Regions from separate parts of the Streptomyces sp. NPDC008001 genome, predicted to be linked through region 3. Evidence: riboswitches for the same ligand, from Rfam matches in the RefSeq annotation. Region 3 holds a riboswitch; each other region holds the start of a gene.
What was found. A riboswitch is a leader RNA that binds a small molecule or an ion and turns the genes downstream of it on or off. The one in region 3 is predicted to bind cobalamin.

Region 1: another riboswitch for cobalamin. It lies ahead of ACFZCD_RS16300 (cobalamin biosynthesis protein); the one in region 3 lies ahead of ACFZCD_RS14340 (prenyltransferase/squalene oxidase repeat-containing protein).
Region 2: another riboswitch for cobalamin. It lies ahead of metE (5-methyltetrahydropteroyltriglutamate--homocysteine S-methyltransferase); the one in region 3 lies ahead of ACFZCD_RS14340 (prenyltransferase/squalene oxidase repeat-containing protein).

What each region holds. Positions count from the first base shown of each region.
Region 1 is NZ_JBIBIZ010000005.1:492,527-494,778, forward strand. It holds gene ACFZCD_RS16295 (cobyric acid synthase) at 1-102, opposite strand, end outside; gene ACFZCD_RS16300 (cobalamin biosynthesis protein) at 99-1,064, opposite strand; cobalamin riboswitch at 1,192-1,314, opposite strand; gene ACFZCD_RS16305 (hypothetical protein) at 1,470-1,697, opposite strand; gene ACFZCD_RS16310 (anion permease) at 1,715-2,252, opposite strand, start outside.
Region 2 is NZ_JBIBIZ010000001.1:433,668-435,919, forward strand. It holds gene metE (5-methyltetrahydropteroyltriglutamate--homocysteine S-methyltransferase) at 1-908, opposite strand, end outside; cobalamin riboswitch at 1,084-1,294, opposite strand; gene ACFZCD_RS01920 (hypothetical protein) at 1,380-1,793, opposite strand; gene ACFZCD_RS01925 (hypothetical protein) at 1,990-2,252, shown strand, end outside.
Region 3 is NZ_JBIBIZ010000005.1:40,211-42,462, forward strand. It holds gene ACFZCD_RS14340 (prenyltransferase/squalene oxidase repeat-containing protein) at 1-954, opposite strand, end outside; cobalamin riboswitch at 1,108-1,250, opposite strand; gene ACFZCD_RS14345 (aldehyde dehydrogenase) at 1,589-2,252, shown strand, end outside.

The sequences.
Region 1 (2,252 bases), 450 kb from region 3:
GATGCCGGCCGTCACCACGCTCTTGCCCGCGTCCGAGGTGGTGCCGGCCACCAGCAGGCCCCCGCCCCGCGGACCCGCGGGCCCGCTCCTGTCAGCCGTCACCGGCTCCTCCTTGCCGTCATAAGCAGACTGCCCACTGTGCGGGCCGCAACTGCCGTTCCCAGGGCCAGCAGTGACACCCGGCGCGAGAGGCGCACCGCGCGTTCGATGTCGGCCGACACCACGGGGCGGTTCTCCGCGCCCAGCACGGGGCGGTGCTCGGTCCGGCCCGCGTAGGCGAGGGTCCCGCCGAGCCGCACGCCGAGCGCGCCCGCGAACGCGGCCTCCACCGGGCCCGCGTTGGGGCTGGGGTGGCGGGACGCGTCGCGCCGGGCCACCCGCCACGCGCCGCGCGGGTCGGGGCCCGCGAGGACGGCGAGGGCGGCGGTCAGCCGGGCGCCGGGCCAGCCCGCCACGTCGTCCAGGCGGGCCGAGGCCCAGCCGAAGCGGCGGTAGCGGGGCGACTTGTGGCCGACCATGGCGTCGAGCGTGTTCACGGCCCGGAAGCCCACCAGGCCGGGCACGCCGCCGAGCGCGCCCCACACGAGGGCGCCGACGACGGCGTCGGACGTGTTCTCGGCCACGGACTCCACGACGGCGCGGGCGATCTGCTGCCCGTCCAGCGCCTGCGGGTCGCGGCCGCACAGGTGCGGCAGGCGCTCGCGGGCGACCTCCACGTCACCGGCGGCGAGCGCGCCCCCGATGGCGCGGGCCTCCCGGCCCAGGGACGTCCCGCCGAGCACGGCCCACGTGGCGGCGGCCGTCAGCGCGACCTCGGCGGTGCGGGAGCGGGAGGCGCGTACGGTACGGGCCAGCAGCGCGGCACCGGCGACCGCGCCCCCGGCGCACACGAGGGTGTGCAGGGCTCCGCGGCCGCGGTGGTCGCGCCACAAGCGCTGCTCCACGGACAGGGCGGCGCGGCCGAACGCGGCGACGGGGTGGCCGCGGCGGGGGTCGCCCAGCACGCGGTCACCGAGGAAGCCGAGGGCGGCGCCGCACGCGAAACCGATCGGATCGGCACGCATCGGCTCAGACCGCCGTCACGCCTCGGCGGGGGAAGGGGGCTGGGAGGGGCGTTCGGTGGCGGGCGCCGGGCATGACGATGTGTCCTCACTCAGGGTCCGCGCCCTGGCTCGACGTGACCGGCGACCAGAGTCTCCTGGCTCCCGGATCCGCGCCGCCCCGGCCTTCCGGCTCGCTGCCGTGGCCGTCCTGAGGGGAGGCGCTCCCCGGTGACAGTGGCGGGACCGCGCCGGATTCGCACCGGCTTCCTCTGCTGTCGCCGTTTGGCTCCGGAAGTCCACCATGCGCCGCGGGCGCCGTCAACTCACGTCTGACCTGGTCCGAACCCTCGCTCACGCCTCCGTCCGCGGGTACGCGAACGGCCGGGCCCCGTAGGAGACCCGGCCGTCCGGAGACGAGCGCGGCGCTTACGCCACGATCAGGTAGATGCCGTAGCCCACGGCCGCCGCGCACAGCGCGAAGCACGCGTAGGCCCCGGAGCGCGCGAGCACACCGGCGCCCGCACCCGTCTCCGGCGAGCCCCCCGTGCGGGGCGCCGTGCCCATGATGCCCAGGGTGAAGATGCCCACCAGGCCGACCGTCACCACGAGGCTGACGCCGAAGACCTGGCCGAAAGCCGCCCAGTCGATGTGCATGCTGTTTCTTCCTTGCCTTAGCTCGCCGCGGCGGCGGCAGGAGCCCGCCCGGCCTCGGGGGAGGGAGAGACCGCGGCGGCCAGGGGGCCGGCCGGCGGCGGGGCGACGGCCTGCAGGGCCGCGGTGACGACACCGGCCGGCTCGGCGGCGGGCTCGGTGCCGCGCTCGTCCAGGTCGCCGTGGGTGACGGGCTTGCGGCGCGAGGCCATCCAGATCGCGCCGGAGACGGCCAGGCCGAGGACGGCGACCGCGGCCACGCCCCAGTCGCCCTGGTCGGCGAGGAAGGCGGCGCCACCGGCGACCAGGCCGGCCGCGGGCAGGGTCAGGCCCCAGGCCAGGACCATGCGCCCGGCGGTGGACCAGCGCACGACGCCGCCCTTGCGGCCGAGCCCGGCGCCCATGATCGAGCCGGAGCAGACCTGGGTGGTGGAGAGCGCGAAGCCGATGTGCGAGGAGGCGAGGATCACGGTCGCGGCGCCGGTCTGGGCGGCGAAGCCCTGCGCGGGCTTGATGTCCGTGAGGCCCTTGCCGAGGGTCTGGATGATGCGCCAGCCG
Region 2 (2,252 bases), on a different contig from region 3:
TTGACCACGCCGGCGACGAGCCGCTTGCCGGGCAGCCCCCCGGCGGCCGCCAGGTCGTCCAGGTTGGCGGCGGCCGGGCCGGTGAAGTCGAGGGCGAGGCCCTCGACGGGGGCCTTGGCGAGCACGGGGAGCGCCTCGCCCAGCCGGTCGAAGTAGGACGCGACCAGCAGCTTCGGCCGGTCGGCGAGACCGCCCAGCTCGCGGTAGGCGCGGGCGGCGGCGTTCAGTTCGGCCGGGGAGCGGTCCTGCACCAGGGCGGGCTCGTCCAGCTGCACCCAGGCGGCGCCCGCGGCCCGCAGGTCGGCGAGGACCTCGGCGTACACCGGCAGCAGCCGGTCGAGGAGGGTGAGCGGCTCGAAGCCCGGATCGACGCCGGGCGCGGGCTTGGCCAGCAGCAGGTACGTGACGGGGCCGACCAGGACCGGACGCCCCGTCAGACCGAGGGCGAGGGCCTCCTTCAGCTCCGCGACCTGCTTGGCGGGGTCGGCGGTGAAGACCGTGCCGGGACCGAGTTCGGGGACCAGGTAGTGGTAGTTGGTGTCGAACCACTTGGTCATCTCCAGCGGCGCGACATCCTGTGTGCCACGGGCCATGGCGAAGTAGCCGTCGAGGGCACCGGCTTCGACGGCCGCGCGGTGCCGTGCGGGGATCGCACCGACCATCACACTGGTGTCCAGGACGTGGTCGTAGAGCGAGAAGTCGCCCGTGGGCACTTCCCGGATCCCGGCCTCTGCGAGCTGCTGCCAGTTGGTGCGGCGCAGCGCGGCGGCCGTGTCGCGCAGGGCACCGGCCGTGACGCGGCCCTTCCAGTACCCCTCGATCGCCTTCTTCAGTTCACGGTCCCGGCCCTGCCGGGGGTAGCCGTGGACGGTGGCCTGTGCTGCCGCGGCTGCGGACTTGCTGGTCACGGAACTCTCCTTCGCGAGTGTGCGTGCGTCCATGACCCCGGGACGGACGGAAGGCGCGAAGGGACGCCGGACCGGACGGGACACCACAGGGACGCGCAACGCGTGTGCGCCGCCGCCCGTGCCCGCCTGATGCGCGCCGACCCGCCCTCGAGGTCACCGGGATCTCCGTGCGCTCGGCAGCGCACGGGCAGTCGGCAGGTCTTCGGACTCGCGGGCACGCCACATGGCACCTACTGGCCGTCGCTTCCCGGACCCGGACGGGTCCAGTGCGTATGACGGCGGTCGTTCCCGCTCACCGCTGCGGGGCAGTCCCGGATTCCCACCGGGTTCCCTCTTGCGACGCGCCTGCCTGGCGAGCAGGGCGAACCGGCTGCACCGTCACTCTAGGACGCCGGGCACCGCCACGGACAGACCGGTTCGGATACCGGACTGTGGCGTGGGACACGGTGGACGTGCGCGAAGGAGCGTGCCTCAGGAGGCGGTTCGCGTCCCCAGCCGCAGCCGCAGTTCCATCTCGTGCTCGCCCGACACATGGCCGCGGTGCTCGGCGGCGAAGGCCCGTTCCAGCTCCTCCTTGACCTGGCGGACGGGATCGGCGGCGCCGAAGAGGTCGGCCGTGACCGTCCCCGAGAGGGGGACCCCGCCCGGCTGCTCCCCGCCGCCCTGCCGCGTCCGGGTGTCGACGGTCATGCACCAGATCATGGGGCCCGCGCCCGGGGCGCCCGGGCTGGTCTCGCTGCGCGGCGGCCCGGCTTCGGGGAACGCGGCCTCCAGAACGCCGAAGACGGCGCCCGCGTCCTGATGGCCGCAGTCCGTCAGATGCACGCTGACGTGGTCCGCACTCTCCCGGGCGTCCGTCACCTGCTCCTCCTTCATCGCCGTCATGGCCGTGCTCGGGGGCTGCCGCCGTGCGCGGGGAGGCCCTGCTCCGACCGTACGGCGCGCCCGGGTCCTCTGCCGCGGGCTGTGCGACCATACGGGCCAGGTGCCCCGATCTTGCGCGGAGATGCGCCACCGGCTCCGGCGCCCTCACCCGAACGGTGGAATGCGCCCAAAGTAATTGACTGATTACGCTTGGTGCGTGACCCTGTGGAGCCCCGCGCCGCCGCCGCCGCAGTCCGCGATGCGGACTGCGATCGCCGTGCTGGTCTCCGTCCTGCTGCTGTTCTCCGGAGGGACCGGCACGGTGTTCGCCCTGGGCACGGGGCCGGAAGAGAGCCCCGTGTCCGTGGAGTTCGCCACCGCCGACGACTGCGTCGCGGACACCCGGCCGCCCCGCATCCAGGCCTTTCCCGCCCGGCGCACCTGCGTTCCTTCCCCTCAGGACTCCGCGGGCTCAGGGTC
Region 3 (2,252 bases):
CGCGGCGAGCGCGAGAGCGGCGTCGGCCGTGTTGCCCTGGTCGGGCTTGGCGGGGGCGCCCGGCATGGACGGCAGCAGATAGCCGCCGTTCTTGTCCAGGGCGGCCACGAGGTAGCCGTCCACGGCCTCGGCGGCCGCGGCGGCGTCCTTCGGCCGGGACTTGTCGTCCTCGCCGGAGCACTCCAGCGCCTTGACGGGCCGGTCGGCGCCCTCCTTCAGGGGCTCGACGACGAAGCCCTTGCCGCGCGTGGCGAGCGCGGCGGCGGCGCTGGCGAGGTTGTCGGCGCGCAGCCCCTTGTCGTCCTTCAGGTACGCGAACGCGCCGCGCTCACCCTCCTTCGCGTCGCAGCCGAGCTGGAAGGTCAGCAGCGTCTCGACGGGGTTCTTGCCGTCCTTGGCCGCCTCCTTGGCCGGGTCCTGGCCGGCCGCGGTGAACGCGCCGAGGGCGATGGAGGTGGAGTTGGCGTCGCTGGGGATGCCGGCCTGGTAGCCCCAGCCGCCGTTGTCGTTCCGGTGCGCCTTGAGCCAGTCCAGGCCCTTCCTGACCGCGTCCGCGCGCCCGCCGGCGGCGGCCAGGCCCTGCACGGCCGCGGCGGTCGCGTCCGTGAACTCGTCCTTCTTCGGGTCGCACGCCTTGCCCGTGTCCGCCCGGTAGCCGGGGAAGCCGCCGTCGGCGCACTGCTGGCCCGTGAGCCAGTCGACCGCCTGCCGGTTCGGGAGGACGCCCGTGGCGCTCTGCGCCATGAGGGCCAGGGACTGCCGGAAGACGCCGTCGAACTTGGGGTCCGCCGTGCCGTAGAGCCCCTGTGCCGGGGACGGGGAGCCGTCGGCGAGGGCGGCGGGGGCCGCGGCCGCGCCCAGGACGGCGGCAGCGGCCAGGACCGCGGCGCCGCGGCGCGCGTGGACGGCGAGGGAGGGGGCCATGGGGTCGTCGTGCCTCTCGGTGGGTGTCACTGCGGGGACCGGCGGACGGGGTGTGCGGACGGGACGTCCGGCCGCGCACGGCCGCCTCCCCGCGGGCTCCGCGCGGTGGCACCGGGCTCGGCTCCGCATACCTCGGCGGTGCCGGCGGACCGGGCGGCACCGCCACGCGGCACGACCGGCTCCGGAAAGCCTGCCGCCTGGCCCGGGTGGTCCGGCTCGTACGGCGGCGCCGGGCGGCGGGCCGTGCTCACGGTTGCGGGTCAGCGCCGGATTTGCACCGGCTTCCCCCGTTCCGAGGCGGGATGAAGTTGTCACGGACACTTTAGCCGGACGGCCTGAAGATCAACCGTCCGGCGGCCCCGCCCTACGGTGCCTGCGGGCCGTTGCCCGCCGTCGCGCGAGCTGCTAAGTGTCTGATGCTGCGTCAGATACGGCGCGCAGGGCGCCGCGGACGCGCGGGAGGCATCCGGACATGAGCCAGGACTTGAACCAGGACCCGCCCCAGGCCACCGCTCAGCACATGGACCCGGACCCGGCCCGGGCCACTCCTCAGGACGTGAACCGAGGCACCCCCCAGGGCGTGCGCGGGGCCACGCCCGGGCAAGCGCACGGGCCGCTCGGTCACGGGCTGATCGAGCACGGGCAGCTCTTCATCGGCGGCGTCATGGCCGACCCGGCCGGCCGCGCCGTCATCGACGTCGTCTCCCCGCACACCGAGGAGGTCATCGGCCGCGTCCCGCACGCCTCGCGCGAGGACGTCGACCGGGCCGTCGCCGCGGCCCGTACGGCCTTCGACTCCGGCGTCTGGGCCGACCGGCCGCTGGCCGAGCGCATCGAAGTCGTCACTCGCATCAAGGACGGCATCGCCGCCCGGCACGAGGAGATCGCCCGGGTCGTCTCCGCCCAGAACGGCTCGCCCTACTCCTGGAGCGTCCTCGCGCAGGCCCTCGGCGCGATGATGGTCTGGGACTGCGCGATCGCCGTCGCCCGCGACCTGCCCTACGAGGAGCGGCGGGCCGGCGCCCTCGGCCCGCTGCTGGTGCGGCGCGAGCCCGTCGGCGTCGTCGCGGCCGTCGTCCCCTGGAACGTCCCGCAGCTCGTGACCGCGGCCAAGCTCGCGCCCGCGCTGCTCACCGGCTGCTCGGTGGTGCTCAAGCCCTCGCCGGAGACGCCCCTGGACGCGTACCTCCTGGCGGAGATCGTCACGGAGGCGGGCCTGCCGGAGGGAGTGCTGTCGATCCTGCCCGCGGAACGGGAGGTCAGCGAGTACCTGGTCGGGCACCCGGGCGTCGACAAGGTGGCCTTCACCGGCTCGGTCGCGGCGGGCA